Regions from separate parts of the Streptococcus agalactiae genome, predicted to be linked through region 1. Evidence: predicted binding sites of a transcription regulator. Region 1 holds the regulator's gene; the other holds the start of a gene.
What was found. The regulator HrcA, encoded in region 1, represses chaperone genes, less so after heat shock. The targets are predictions, from matches to a motif close to TTAGCACTCNNNNNNNNNGAGTGCTAA.

Region 1 (8,157 bases):
AAGAAATGACTAGTAACCCTAATTTGACGAAGGAACAAGCAGAAAAGTTGGTAAAAACTTACTCTCAGCCTGCAGGTGCTAGTGAACACCAGACTGGATTAGCGATGGATATGAGTACTGTAGATTCTTTGAATGAGAGCGATCCTAGAGTAGTCAGTCAGTTGAAAAAGATAGCTCCACAATATGGTTTTGTCTTACGGTTTCCGGATGGTAAAACAGCAGAAACAGGGGTAGGTTATGAAGATTGGCATTACCGCTATGTTGGGGTAGAGTCTGCAAAATATATGGCCAAACATCATTTAACATTAGAAGAATACATAACTTTATTAAAGGAGAATAACCAATGAGGAAACGTTTTTCCTTGCTAAATTTTATTGTTGTTACTTTTATTTTCTTTTTCTTTATTCTTTTTCCGCTTTTAAACCATAAGGGAAAAGTAGATGCTAATTCTAGGCAGAGTGTTACCTACACCAAAGAAGAATTTATACAAAAAATTGTGCCAGATGCGCAAGATCTAGGAAAGTCGTACGGTATTCGTCCTTCATTTATTATTGCACAGGCGGCTTTGGATTCTGATTTCGGAGAGAAAATATTAGCTAATAAGTATCATAATCTGTTTGGTTTGCTTGCAGAACCAGGAACGCCCTCAATTACCTTAAATGATAGTAGTACAGGAAAAAAACAGGAAAAGCAATTTACTCATTATAAATCTTGGAAGTATTCAATGTATGATTACCTTGCTCATATAAAATCTGGAGCGACAGGCAAAAAAGATTCGTATACTATAATGGTGTCTGTTAAAAATCCAAAAACTTTAGTGCAAAAATTACAAGATAGTGGTTTTGATAATGACAAAAAGTACGCTAAAAAAATGACGGAAATCATTGATTTGTATGATTTAACAAGATATGATAAGTGATATTAGCACTCTTTGAATAAGAGTGCTAATTTTTGATGTTTTTTCCTTGACTATCTTTTAAAAAGGAGTATAATAAAATCATAGTTAGCAGTCGATGTGTAAGAGTGCTAATTTCAAAAAGACCGAGAGGGGTGATGTTTTTGTGATTACACAACGTCAAAATGATATTTTGAATTTAATCGTTGAGTTATTTACACAAACTCATGAACCAGTAGGGTCTAAAGCTTTACAGAGAACGATTGATTCTAGTAGCGCCACTATTCGTAATGATATGGCAAAACTAGAGAAGTTGGGGTTATTGGAAAAAGCGCACACTTCTAGTGGACGGATGCCGAGCCCAGCTGGTTTTAAGTATTTTGTAGAGCACTCCCTTAGACTAGATAGTATTGATGAGCAAGATATTTATTATGTCATAAAAGCTTTTGATTTTGAAGCATTCAAATTAGAAGACATGCTTCAAAAAGCTAGTCATATTTTATCGGAGATGACGGGCTATACATCCGTTATTTTAGATGTGGAGCCAGCTCGTCAACGTTTGACAGGGTTTGATGTTGTTCAGCTTAGCAACCATGATGCTCTAGCAGTCATGACTTTAGATGAATCTAAGCCAGTGACAGTGCAGTTTGCTATTCCAAGAAACTTTTTGACACGTGACTTGATAGCATTTAAAGCTATCGTAGAGGAGCGCTTGCTGGATGGTAGTGTCATGGATATTCATTATAAGTTGAGGACAGAAATTCCTCAGATCGTTCAGAAGTATTTTGTAACTACGGATAATGTTTTACAACTATTTGATTATGTTTTTTCAGAGCTGTTTCTGGAAACGGTATTTGTAGCTGGCAAGGTAAATTCTTTAACATATTCAGAACTATCAACGTATCAGTTTTTGGATAATGAGCAGCAAGTAGCGATTTCTTTGAGGCAAAGTCTGAAAGAGGGTGAGATGGCTTCTGTCCAAGTGGCAGATAGTCAAGAAGCCGCACTTGCAGATGTGTCAGTTTTAACTCACAAATTTTTGATTCCTTACCGTGGATTTGGACTCCTGAGTTTGATTGGTCCTATTGATATGGATTATCGTAGGTCTGTTAGTTTGGTAAACATTATCGGAAAGGTATTGGCTGCTAAATTAGGTGATTATTATCGATACCTAAATTCTAACCATTATGAAGTTCACTGATAATGGCAGTATTCAATAAGTTATTTAAAAGGAGGCACTCAGTGTCAGAAGAAATTAAAAAAGACGATTTACAGGAAGAAGTGGAAGCCACTGAAACTGAAGAGACAGTTGAGGAAGTTATTGAAGAAATTCCTGAAAAATCAGAGTTAGAACTCGCAAACGAGCGTGCTGATGAGTTTGAAAATAAATACTTGCGTGCTCATGCAGAAATGCAGAATATACAACGTCGCTCTAGTGAAGAACGTCAACAACTTCAACGCTATCGTTCTCAGGATCTGGCAAAAGCAATCTTACCATCGCTTGACAATCTAGAACGTGCCTTGGCTGTTGAAGGGTTGACAGATGATGTTAAAAAAGGTTTAGAAATGACTCGTGATAGCCTTATTCAAGCACTAAAGGAAGAAGGCGTAGAAGAAGTAGAAGTCGACTCATTTGACCACAACTTTCATATGGCAGTTCAGACCCTCCCAGCCGATGATGAACATCCAGCCGATAGCATTGCAGAAGTCTTTCAAAAGGGATATAAATTGCACGAGCGTCTGCTAAGACCAGCGATGGTAGTTGTCTATAACTAAGGTAAATGAGTTTTCGTTTTTGTCCGTAATGACAGTAAACTAGATAGCAAGTTAGAAGCTATTCAGCTTGCTGATTAAACTATAGTGATTGCTTAGAATTGGAAGTAAAATAATTCGAGTGCTTACTAAGATAAATTGAAATAAAAAGTAATAAAGTATTATAAAATAAGAGGTATTAACATGTCTAAAATTATTGGTATTGACTTAGGTACAACAAACTCAGCAGTAGCAGTTCTTGAAGGGACTGAATCAAAAATCATTGCTAACCCAGAAGGCAATCGTACAACTCCTTCAGTAGTATCATTCAAAAATGGTGAAATTATCGTGGGTGATGCTGCAAAACGTCAAGCGGTAACAAATCCAGATACTGTTATCTCTATCAAATCAAAGATGGGAACTTCTGAAAAAGTTTCTGCAAATGGTAAAGAATATACTCCTCAAGAAATTTCAGCAATGATTCTTCAATACCTTAAAGGTTATGCTGAAGACTATCTTGGAGAAAAAGTAGAAAAAGCAGTTATTACTGTTCCAGCTTACTTCAACGATGCACAACGTCAGGCAACTAAAGACGCTGGTAAAATTGCAGGTCTTGAAGTAGAACGTATCGTTAACGAACCAACAGCAGCCGCACTTGCTTATGGTATGGACAAGACTGACAAGGATGAAAAAATCTTAGTTTTTGACCTTGGTGGTGGTACATTTGACGTATCAATCCTTGAATTAGGTGATGGTGTCTTCGACGTTCTTGCAACAGCAGGTGATAACAAACTTGGTGGTGACGACTTTGACCAGAAAATTATTGATTTCTTGGTAGAAGAATTCAAGAAAGAAAATGGTATTGATCTTTCTCAAGACAAAATGGCTCTTCAACGCTTGAAAGATGCTGCTGAAAAAGCTAAAAAAGACCTTTCAGGTGTAACTCAAACTCAAATTTCATTACCGTTCATCACTGCTGGTTCTGCTGGTCCTCTTCACTTGGAGATGAGCTTATCACGTGCTAAATTTGACGATCTCACTCGTGACCTTGTTGAACGTACGAAAACTCCAGTTCGTCAAGCACTCTCTGATGCAGGACTTTCATTGTCAGAAATTGATGAAGTTATCCTCGTTGGTGGATCAACACGTATCCCAGCAGTTGTTGAAGCTGTAAAAGCTGAAACTGGTAAAGAACCAAATAAATCTGTTAACCCTGATGAAGTGGTTGCCATGGGTGCTGCTATCCAAGGTGGTGTTATCACTGGGGATGTGAAAGACGTTGTACTTCTTGACGTAACACCATTGTCACTTGGTATTGAAACAATGGGTGGTGTCTTCACTAAATTGATCGACCGCAACACAACTATCCCAACATCTAAATCACAAGTCTTCTCAACAGCAGCAGACAACCAACCAGCCGTTGATATCCATGTTCTTCAAGGTGAACGCCCAATGGCAGCAGATAACAAAACACTCGGTCGCTTCCAATTGACTGATATCCCAGCTGCACCTCGTGGAATCCCACAAATTGAAGTAACATTTGATATCGATAAAAATGGTATTGTATCTGTTAAAGCAAAAGACCTTGGTACTCAAAAAGAACAACACATTGTTATCCAATCTAATTCAGGATTAACTGATGAAGAAATTGATAAAATGATGAAAGATGCTGAAGCAAATGCTGAAGCAGATGCAAAACGTAAAGAAGAAGTTGATCTTAAAAATGAAGTTGACCAAGCCATCTTTGCAACAGAAAAAACTATTAAAGAAACTGAAGGCAAAGGCTTTGATACAGAACGTGATGCAGCGCAATCAGCACTTGATGAGTTGAAAAAAGCTCAAGAATCAGGTAACCTTGACGACATGAAAGCTAAACTTGAAGCTCTTAACGAAAAAGCACAAGCTCTTGCAGTTAAACTTTACGAACAAGCGGCTGCAGCACAACAAGCAGCTCAAGGGGCTGAAGGTGCACAATCAGCTGATTCATCAAGCAAGGGTGATGATGTTGTAGATGGAGAATTCACTGAGAAATAATTATTAATATTGTTCAGATTCATTTGAATATAAGCATGAAAACTATACTAGCATAGTAAAGTTCTTCGTGATAGGGGTTGCTCAATAATCTAGATAAGTTTCAGATTACATAAGCTAATTTCGCTATCACTAAATAAAAACATATTAATAATAAATAGGCGGGGCGCCTCGCTCCGTCTGTTTTATTAAGTGTCATATATATGTTAACTATTTAGAGCTGTAACTGGGCAAGAATAATTGTTAATCTCTTCAAGTGTAGTATATGAACAAAATATAAAGGATTAGATAATGAACAATACAGAATTTTATGATCGTCTTGGCGTTTCAAAAGATGCTTCTCAGGACGAAATAAAAAAAGCTTACCGTAGGATGTCTAAGAAATACCATCCAGATATTAATAAGGAAGCGGGAGCAGAGGAAAAATATAAAGAGGTCCAAGAAGCTTATGAAACCTTGAGTGATACACAAAAACGTGCTGCCTATGATCAATATGGCGCTGCTGGGGCAAATGGCGGTTTTGGTGGCTTCGATGGTGGTGGCTTTGGTGGTTTTGAAGACATCTTCTCAAGCTTTTTTGGTGGAGGAGGGATGCGCAATCCTAATGCACCACGTCAAGGAGATGACCTACAATATCGTGTTAATTTAAGTTTTGAAGAAGCTATCTTTGGAGCTGAAAAAGAAGTATCTTATAATCGTGAGTCATCATGTCATACTTGTTCAGGAAGTGGAGCTAAGCCAGGTACTAGCCCTGTGACTTGTCAAAAGTGTCATGGTTCGGGTGTGATTAATGTTGATACACAAACACCTCTAGGAACAATGCGTCGCCAAGTGACTTGTGATGTTTGTCAGGGTAGTGGTCAAGAAATCAAAGAGAAATGTCCAACATGTCATGGAACTGGTCATGAGAAGAAGACGCATAAAGTATCAGTTAAAATACCTGCAGGAGTTGAAACTGGGCAACAAATTCGTTTAACAGGACAAGGTGAAGCTGGCTTCAATGGTGGTCCTTATGGTGATCTCTTTGTCATTATTAACGTTCTCCCAAGCCAACAGTTTGAGCGTAATGGATCAACAATTTATTATACTTTGAATATTAGCTTTGTCCAAGCTGCTTTGGGTGATACAATTGATATACCTACTGTCCATGGAGCGGTAGAAATGTCAATTCCTGCTGGTACTCAGACAGGAAAAACGTTCCGTCTTCGCGGAAAAGGTGCCCCTAAACTTCGAGGGGGTGGACAAGGTGATCAGCATGTTACTGTTAACATCGTAACTCCTACTAAATTGAATGATGCTCAAAAAGAGGCATTGCACGCTTTTGCAGAGGCAAGTGGAGATAAGATGGTACATCCGAAGAAGAAAGGTTTCTTTGATAAAGTCAAAGATGCTTTAGATGTTGATTAAAAAATAAAAGTCTAGAATCGAAAGTATTCTAGACTTTTTTGTAGTTATTGCTAGAGGGATTGCTTGAACCTAAATTTTACAGTACAATGAATCTAATATTGTAGGGGGACAATTTTTATGGTAACCAAAATTGAAGAGATTCGCTCATATTTGATAGCTTCTATACAAAATGGTAAGTTGGCTCCAGGAGATCGCCTACCATCTATAAGACAGTTAGCTAATCAATTTTCCTGTAACAAAGATACAGTGCAACGAGTTTTGATGGAATTGCGTTTTGATAATTATATCTATGCAAAGCCTAGGTCAGGCTATTACGTCTTTGATTCTCATCAAGAGGAAGTTGAAGAAGGGGTTAGTTTACCAAACTCTGAGATTGCAAATATAGCTTATGATGATTTTAGATTGTGTTTGAATGAGACCCTTATTGGTAGGGAAGATTACCTTTTCAATTATTACTATCGTCAAGAAGGTCTTCTTGATTTAAGTAAAGCGGTGGCTAAATTAATGGAAGAAACAGGGGTCTATGTTCCTCTTGATGATATTGTTATTACGGCTGGTACTCAACAGGCATTATTTATTTTGACACAGGTTACCTTTCCAAATCGAAAATCTCGAGTTTTAATAGAAGAACCGACCTATCCTCGTATGATTGAACTAATCAAAACACAAAATTTACCCTATGAAACTATTTCTCGAGGTACTCATGGAATTGATTTTCAGCGCTTAGAGGAGATTTTCCAGACACAATCAATTAAGTTTTTTTATGTTATACCTCGCATGCATAATCCTTTGGGAACATCCTATAATCCGGTAGAGATGAAAAGATTAATAGAGATGGCAGAGAAGTATGATGTTTATATTGTGGAAGATGACTATATGTCTGATTTTGCAAGTCAGTCACCATTACATTATTATGATACTCACGGGCGTGTTATTTATCTAAAATCTTTTTCAAAGGCTATTTTCCCTGCTTTAAGATTAGCTGCGATTTGTTTACCACAAGCTTTAAAATCAACATTTATGGCTTACAAGAAGTTGATGGATTATGATACTAATCTGATTTTACAAAAAGCATTAGCGCTTTATATTGAAAATGGCCTTTATGGTAAGAATAGTCAATATTTGAAATATCGTTATCAGAAAGACCTTGCAAATTCAAAATCTATTTTAGTTGATCAGCCTAATCTACCCCCATATAGTTTACATCACGATAGTGTATTATTTGATTGTTCGAAACTCGATAACTTCAAAATATTACGGCAATACGGCGATACTTTGGAAAATTATTTTTGTCAAAAATCGCATCAATCTCTCTTACAAGTAAAAAATGATTCCTGCTTAAAGCAGTTCTTGGGATCGTTGTAGTATAATTGTAGGGGGACAGTTTAAAATAGATATTATAGTTTTCATAAATGAAAGGTGGTAAAATAAACCCATGACAAGGTATAAGGCACAGATTTCTTATGATGGTTCAGCTTTTTCAGGCTTCCAAAGACAACCAAATTGTAGGACAGTTCAAGAAGAAATTGAGAGAACTCTTAAGCGCCTAAATAGCGGGAACGATGTGATAATCCATGGTGCTGGTCGCACAGATGCTGGTGTTCATGCTTATGGACAAGTTATTCATTTTGATTTACCACAGGCGCGTGATGTAGAAAAATTACGCTTTGGTTTAGATACACAGTGTCCAGACGATATTGATATTGTCAAAGTAGAGCAAGTGTCTGATGATTTTCATTGTCGATATGATAAACACATTAAAACTTATGAGTTTTTAGTAGATATCGGTAGGCCGAAAAATCCTATGATGAGAAACTATGCGACACATTACCCTTATCCTGTCATTATTGAGCTTATGAAAGAAGCTATTAAAGATTTAGTAGGTACCCATGACTTTACAGGCTTTACTGCTTCAGGTACGAGTGTAGAAAATAAAGTACGTACTATTTTTGATGCGAAAATTCAGTTTGAAGCGTCTAAAAATCTTTTAATTTTTACCTTTACAGGAAATGGTTTTTTGTATAAACAGGTGCGTAACATGGTTGGCACCCTGCTAAAAATTGGTAATGGAC
Region 2 (8,157 bases), 1.8 Mb from region 1:
GATGTACAAGATACTGCTAAGAGTTTAATGTCTAAAACAGATGTTCTTTTTGTACCAACAGATAATATTATAGCTAGCTCAGTAACGCTGTTAGGGAATTTATCGAAAGAATTAAAAGTGCCTGTTGTGGGAGGTTCAGCAGATATGGTACCAAGTGGTTTGCTCTTTTCTTATGGGGCTGATTATGAGGCTTTGGGTCGTCAAACGGCAAGACAAGCTGTTAAAATCCTCAAAGGTAAAGACGTCGCTAACATTCCTTCAGAATATCCTCAAAATCTAAAAGTAGTAGTTAATGAAGATATGGCAAAAGAGCTTGGAATTGATGTTTCAAGTATTAAAAATAATAAATAATCAGAAAGGTATTGTATGTTAGATATTATCTTATCCGGAATTTCGCAAGGATTACTTTGGTCAATTATGGCAATTGGCGTGTTTATCACTTTTCGTATCTTAGACATAGCCGATCTCTCTGCAGAGGGTGCTTTCCCTATGGGGGCTGCAGTTTGCGCCTTATGTATCGTTAATGATATTAATCCAATTGTGGCTACCATAGCGGGCATGTTAGGTGGTATGTTGGCAGGACTAGTATCGGGTTTTCTTCATACTAAAATGAAAATACCAGCCCTCCTCACAGGTATTATTACGTTGACAGGACTTTACTCTATTAATTTACTTGTTTTAGGAAGATCAAACGTCTCTTTTGCTCTCAAAAATACTTTGGTTACAATGGTAACAAGATTAGGTTTAAATAAACTTTCAGCAGTTTTATTAATTGGAATTGTTTGTGTAGGTTTGGTTATCTTAATTTTGTATCTCTTTTTAAATACCCAACTAGGATTAGCTTTAAGAGCGACAGGTGATAATGAGGCTATGGGACAAGCCAATAGTATTAAAGTAGATCGGATGAAAATGCTAGGATATATGATTGGGAATGGTCTGATTGCTTTATCTGGTGCACTTTTAGCGCAAAATAATGGCTATGCAGATTTGAATATGGGAGTGGGTACAATCGTTATTGGATTAGCTTCAATTATCTTGGCAGAAGTAATGATAAAATACTTACCTCTTGGTAAAAGGTTATGGTCAATTGTATTAGGTTCTGTTTTATACCGTATGATTATTGTTTTCATATTAACAACCGATATTGATGCACAGATGATAAAGTTGGTTTCAGCAATTTTGTTGGCTCTCATTTTGTATGTCCCAGAATTACGAGCTAAATTAGGAGTAAAAACCTCTAAATCGCTTACAAAGGAAGGATAAGAACATGTCATTACTTGAATTAGTCAATCTGCACAAAACTTTTGAAAAAGGAACTGTCAATGAGAACCATGTTTTACGTGGTTTAGATTTAACGATTGAAGACGGTGATTTTATTTCAGTAATTGGAGGTAACGGTGCAGGAAAATCAACCCTCCTTAACTGTATTGCTGGTCTGATCCCTATTGATCAGGGGGCAATCACATTAGACAACCAATCAATTACTAAAGACTCTGTAGAAAAACGATCTAAGGATATTAGTCGAGTCTTTCAGGATCCTAGAATGGGAACTGCAACAAATTTGACGATTGAAGAAAATATGGCAATTGCACATAAAAGAGGCAATAAGCGTCACATTTTTAGACAGTCAGTGACTGACGATGACTGTCAACTATTTAAAAAGTCTCTATCACAATTAGGTCTAGGCTTAGAAAATCGAATGAAGACTGATGCTGCATTTTTATCTGGCGGTCAGCGTCAAGCCCTCACGTTAGCTATGGCAACTCTTGTTCGTCCCAAATTATTATTACTGGATGAACATACAGCGGCTCTAGATCCCAAAACTAGCGATATGGTTATGGAATTAACACAGAAAGTGATAGAAGAACAACGATTGACAGCCTTAATGATTACACACAATATGGAACATGCCATTGCTTATGGTAATCGTCTTGTGATGCTCTACCACGGGAAAATTGTTGTTGATGTTAAAGGAGAAGCAAAGAGAAACTTAACAGTTGCAGAATTAATGGAACTTTTCCATAAAAACTCAGGTCAACAGTTGATAGATGATGCCCTTGTCTTAGGTTAAAATATAAATTTCTCTAGTGAATGGACAGGATAACTAGGGAAATTTTTCTTGTTTGAAACATGCCTTTTCTCTTGACTAATTCTGACCAAGTGATAGAATAGTTTTTGTAGTTAGCACTCTCTGTATGGGAGTGCTAAAAAATCAAAATATATCTCGTATGGAGGTTCGTTTATTATGTTAAAACCATTAGGTGATCGTGTGATCATTTCGTTTGTTGAAACTGAAGAGAAATCTGTCGGTGGTTTTGTTCTTGCAGGAGCAAGCCATGATGCGACAAAGACAGCCAAAGTTCTTGCTGTGGGTGACGGTATTCGTACCTTAACAGGGGAATTAGTTGCACCTAGTGTTGCAGAGGGTGATACTGTTTTAGTCGAAAATGGTGCTGGTCTGGAAGTTAAAGACGGTAACGAAAAAGTGACAGTTGTTCGCGAAAGTGACATTGTTGCTGTCGTTAAATAGGTTTTATTAAGCAAGAAAGGATATAGGCCTATTAGAGAAAAGTTGCTTTGTAAAGCAAAGTAGGCTTTGTTAAATTTTAGGCCTGGGTATTAAATTATGGCAAAAGATATTAAATTTTCAGCGGATGCCCGCTCAGCAATGGTGCGTGGTGTTGATATTTTAGCTGATACAGTCAAAGTAACATTAGGTCCTAAAGGCCGTAATGTTGTTCTTGAAAAAGCATTTGGTTCTCCTTTAATTACAAATGATGGTGTGACAATTGCTAAAGAAATTGAGCTAGAAGATCACTTTGAAAATATGGGAGCTAAACTTGTGTCAGAAGTGGCTTCAAAAACTAATGATATTGCAGGGGATGGCACTACAACTGCTACTGTTTTGACCCAAGCTATTGTACGGGAAGGTCTTAAAAATGTAACTGCAGGGGCAAATCCGATTGGCATTCGTCGTGGTATTGAAACAGCTGTTTCAGCAGCAGTTGAAGAGCTAAAAGAGATTGCACAACCAGTTTCAGGCAAAGAAGCTATTGCTCAAGTTGCGGCTGTGTCTTCACGTTCTGAAAAAGTTGGGGAATACATTTCTGAAGCTATGGAGCGCGTGGGTAATGATGGTGTTATCACTATTGAAGAATCGCGAGGTATGGAAACAGAGCTTGAAGTTGTGGAAGGAATGCAGTTTGACCGTGGGTACTTGTCACAGTATATGGTAACTGATAACGAGAAAATGGTCTCTGAACTTGAGAATCCGTATATCCTTATTACAGATAAGAAAATTTCAAATATCCAAGAAATTTTACCATTATTAGAAGAGGTTCTTAAAACAAATCGTCCATTGCTAATCATCGCTGATGATGTTGATGGAGAAGCTCTCCCAACGCTTGTTCTTAATAAAATTCGTGGAACTTTCAATGTCGTAGCTGTTAAAGCGCCTGGATTTGGTGATCGTCGTAAAGCCATGCTGGAAGATATTGCTATCCTAACAGGAGGAACTGTCGTTACTGAAGACCTTGGTTTAGACTTAAAAGATGCTACTATGCAAGTTTTAGGACAGTCTGCTAAAGTAACAGTAGATAAAGATTCTACTGTTATTGTCGAAGGTGCCGGTGACTCATCAGCAATTGCTAATCGCGTAGCTATCATTAAGTCACAGATGGAGGCTACAACTTCTGATTTTGATCGTGAAAAATTACAAGAACGACTTGCCAAGTTAGCCGGTGGTGTAGCAGTAATTAAAGTTGGTGCAGCGACTGAAACAGAATTAAAAGAGATGAAACTTCGCATCGAAGATGCGTTAAATGCAACGCGTGCTGCAGTTGAAGAAGGTATTGTTTCAGGTGGAGGTACGGCTCTTGTGAACGTTATTGAAAAAGTAGCGGCACTGAAACTTAATGGTGATGAGGAGACTGGACGTAATATTGTTCTTCGTGCTCTCGAAGAGCCTGTTCGTCAAATTGCTTACAATGCTGGATATGAAGGTTCAGTTATTATTGAACGTTTAAAACAGTCTGAAATTGGTACAGGATTTAATGCGGCTAATGGAGAATGGGTAGATATGGTTACCACAGGTATCATTGACCCTGTCAAAGTAACACGTTCTGCACTTCAAAATGCGGCATCTGTAGCAAGTCTTATCTTGACTACAGAAGCAGTAGTAGCAAATAAACCTGAACCAGAAGCTCCTACAGCTCCTGCAATGGATCCATCTATGATGGGTGGCTTCTAATCACTAACTTATCACAACATAAAACTCCCCTTTAACAAAGGGGAGTTTTATGTTGTGATAATAGAGATATGATAGTCACTACCACTTGCGGTAAGAAGATCATAAGGATAGGCCATCCAATATTTGCCAGTAGTGGGAGGAAAAAAAGTAGCAAAACAATGATTGCTATTATCTTAGATTGAGATTGATAAGCTAAGAATTGAATTATGGCTAATAGAATTAAGTAACTAATAAGTATAAATAACATAGCAAAGAGCATTCCGTACCCAGCACCCATTGACGGTTCCTTTGGAGGGGCTAGAAAATAACTTAACTTAAAATAAGCGCCAACTATTAGGCCCATAATTAATTCGGTAAAAGTTATGAAAAAAGCAACTTTTAATAGTCTATTTTGCATAGGCTTGTCTCCTTAATGAGAGGTAATGGACAATTCAAAGTGCTCAATGGGAACGTAATGCTTATTACACATTAGTATTTTCTCTTGGTTAAAAATTGTTTCTTGTATTAATATGAATTGTCCATGATCGGATAGGGTATATTTGGTTGCTGAAAAATTGCCAGATGTCGCATATCCCAAATGGCTTTGTGAGTGGCTTGATATGCCTTCTTGATAGATACCTTCTTCAATGAAGTTTAACAACTGTTTAGTATCATGTAAAGAAATCTCAGCATCTGAAATAAGTTCGATAGGGATAAAAGAAAGTGTGTAAGCTAATGGTCCATCATCGGTGTGGTACCAACGATCAGCAATAACAACTACAGGGGTTTCTTGTTTAAGTGAAGCTGTGATAGCTTCTGCAGGAACCTCTACACGAAATTCTAATTCCACTTCTGTAATTTTGGAAGTTAGACAAGTTTTAATAGGGTGTTGTCTATTTTCGTAACCGTTTTCAGACAAGTTGCTAGAATTTTCTCTAATGAAATTACCTTTTCCTCTGATATTTTTAACCAAATGGTCTTCTTGTAATAGTGCTAATGACTTTCGTAAAGTAGCTCGACTAACATTAAGTTGCCCTGCTAATTCGGGCTCAGAAGGCAATTGCATTCCAGGAGAATAAGTACCGTCTTGAATCATGTTAAAAATCTTATTGTAGACTTGCACATGCTTTAGTTTATTTAGTTTATTATTTAGTTCATTTTTAGGCATTGTAACCTCCGTATACAAGTTAGTTTAATTGAAAAAATTAGAAAAATCAAGTTAAAAAATAAAACGTTTTCTTTCGATAAAAGCGTTTACAAAGGTTGTCTTGTATGTTATTATACAAGTGTAAAAAAAATAGACAAGACATTAAGGAGGTCTTTATCATGCAGAATTATTCAGGTGAAGTCGGATTGCAATATCACCTACAGATTCGTCCAGGTGATGTAGGTCGTTATGTTATCATGCCAGGTGATCCAAAACGTTGTGCAAAAATTGCAGAACATTTTGATAATGCAGTTCTTGTAGCAGACAGCCGTGAATATGTTACTTATACAGGTACATTAAACGGTGAAAAAGTCAGTGTTACTTCAACTGGTATTGGTGGTCCATCAGCGTCTATTGCGATGGAAGAATTGAAACTCTGTGGCGCTGATACCTTTATCCGTGTTGGAACATGTGGTGGTATTGACCTTGATGTTAAAGGCGGAGACATCGTTATTGCAACTGGAGCTATCCGTATGGAAGGTACAAGTAAAGAATATGCTCCGATTGAATTTCCTGCTGTAGCTGACTTGGAGGTAACGAATGCTCTAGTTAATGCAGCTAAAAAGCTTGGTTACACAAGTCACGCAGGAGTAGTTCAATGTAAAGATGCATTTTATGGACAACATGAGCCAGAACGTATGCCAGTTAGTTATGAATTATTAAATAAATGGGAAGCATGGAAACGTCTGGGAACAAAAGCGTCTGAAATGGAATCTGCAGCTCTTTTTGTAGCAGCAAGTCATCTAGGAGTTCGTTGTGGATCAGATTTCCTTGTTGTTGGTAATCAAGAACGCAACGCTTTGGGTATGGATAACCCAATGGCTCATGACACAGAAGCAGCTATTCAAGTTGCTGTTGAAGCACTCCGCACACTTATTGAAAATGATAAATCACAATAAGCGAGGTTTTGGAAGTCATCATGCAATTTATTTATAGTATTATTGGTATTTTATTGGTATTAGGAATTGTGTATGCAATTTCTTTCAATCGTAAGAGTGTTTCTCTAAGTTTAATTGGAAAAGCTCTTATCGTTCAATTCATTATTGCGCTAATCTTAGTACGTATCCCACTAGGCCAACAAGTTGTTAGTGTTGTTTCAACTGGAGTTACTAAAGTAATCAACTGTGGTCAAGCTGGTTTAAATTTTGTGTTTGGTTCATTAGCAGATAGTGGAGCAAAAACTGGTTTTATTTTCGCCATTCAAACGCTTGGTAATATTGTTTTCTTATCTGCCCTAGTTAGTCTACTTTATTATGTAGGAATCCTTGGATTTGTAGTAAAATGGATAGGTAAGGGTGTTGGTAAAATTATGAAATCCTCAGAGGTTGAGAGTTTTGTTGCCGTAGCTAATATGTTTCTTGGTCAAACAGACAGTCCAATTTTGGTTAGCAAATACCTAGGTCGTATGACTGATAGTGAGATAATGGTTGTGTTGGTATCAGGTATGGGAAGTATGTCAGTTTCTATTCTTGGTGGCTACATTGCATTAGGCATTCCAATGGAATATCTCTTGATTGCTTCAACAATGGTTCCTATTGGCAGTATTCTCATTGCTAAAATCTTATTGCCTCAAACAGAACCTGTTCAAAAAATTGATGACATTAAGATGGATAATAAAGGTAATAACGCCAATGTGATTGATGCAATCGCTGAGGGTGCAAGCACAGGTGCACAAATGGCTTTCTCAATTGGTGCTAGTTTGATTGCCTTTGTTGGTTTAGTTTCTTTGATTAATATGATGTTAAGTGGATTGGGAATCCGCTTAGAACAAATCTTCTCATATGTTTTTGCTCCATTTGGTTTTCTTATGGGATTTGACCACAAAAACATTCTTCTAGAAGGAAACCTTCTTGGAAGTAAGTTGATTTTAAATGAGTTTGTTTCGTTCCAACAATTGGGTCACCTAATCAAATCTTTAGATTATCGTACAGCATTGGTAGCAACTATTTCACTTTGTGGTTTTGCTAATTTATCAAGTTTAGGTATTTGTGTTTCAGGTATTGCTGTTCTTTGTCCAGAGAAACGTGGCACCCTAGCTCGACTTGTTTTCCGTGCAATGATTGGTGGTATTGCTGTAAGTATGCTTAGCGCCTTTATCGTCGGTATTGTAACTCTATTCTAAAAGTTGACAAAAGAAAGAAGGATAGTAACGTGGAAGTAAAAGATATTTTAAAAACGGTAGACCATACTTTGCTAGCAACAACAGCAACATGGCCAGAAATCCAAACAATTTTAGATGATGCAATGGCTTATGAAACAGCTTCAGCATGTATTCCAGCCTCTTACGTCAAAAAAGCAGCAGAGTACGTTTCAGGTAAATTAGCTATTTGTACTGTTATTGGGTTCCCAAATGGCTATAGTACAACTGCAGCGAAGGTTTTTGAATGTCAAGATGCTATTAAAAATGGTGCTGATGAAATTGACATGGTCATTAATTTGACAGACGTTAAAAATGGGGATTTTGATACTGTTGAAGAAGAAATTCGTCAAATCAAGGCTGCATGTCAAGACCATATCTTAAAAGTTATCGTTGAGACATGTCAATTAACTAAAGAAGAACTTATCGAACTTTGTGGAGTTGTCACACGTTCAGGTGCAGACTTTATTAAAACCTCTACTGGTTTTTCGACAGCAGGTGCTACATTTGAAGATGTTGAAGTGATGGCAAAATATGTCGGCGAAGGTGTTAAAATTAAGGCAGCAGGTGGAATCTCATCATTGG

Region 2: groES (co-chaperone GroES) is a predicted target of HrcA. The motif match lies at 2,182-2,208, and genes of this name have one in related genera.

Annotation. Positions count from the first base shown of each region.
Region 1 is NZ_OX460931.1:103,358-111,514, forward strand. It holds gene QOR44_RS00730 (M15 family metallopeptidase) at 1-347, shown strand, start outside; gene QOR44_RS00735 (glycoside hydrolase family 73 protein) at 344-919, shown strand; gene hrcA (heat-inducible transcriptional repressor HrcA) at 1,062-2,096, shown strand; gene grpE (nucleotide exchange factor GrpE) at 2,099-2,671, shown strand; gene dnaK (molecular chaperone DnaK) at 2,852-4,681, shown strand; gene dnaJ (molecular chaperone DnaJ) at 4,970-6,085, shown strand; gene QOR44_RS00760 (aminotransferase-like domain-containing protein) at 6,203-7,450, shown strand; gene truA (tRNA pseudouridine(38-40) synthase TruA) at 7,521-8,157, shown strand, end outside.
Region 2 is NZ_OX460931.1:1,893,958-1,902,114, reverse strand. It holds gene QOR44_RS09620 (ABC transporter substrate-binding protein) at 1-351, shown strand, start outside; gene QOR44_RS09615 (ABC transporter permease) at 367-1,263, shown strand; gene QOR44_RS09610 (ABC transporter ATP-binding protein) at 1,268-2,071, shown strand; gene groES (co-chaperone GroES) at 2,246-2,530, shown strand; gene groL (chaperonin GroEL) at 2,627-4,249, shown strand; gene QOR44_RS09595 (hypothetical protein) at 4,281-4,646, opposite strand; gene QOR44_RS09590 (GntR family transcriptional regulator) at 4,659-5,396, opposite strand; gene udp (uridine phosphorylase) at 5,555-6,334, shown strand; gene QOR44_RS09580 (NupC/NupG family nucleoside CNT transporter) at 6,355-7,557, shown strand; gene deoC (deoxyribose-phosphate aldolase) at 7,587-8,157, shown strand, end outside.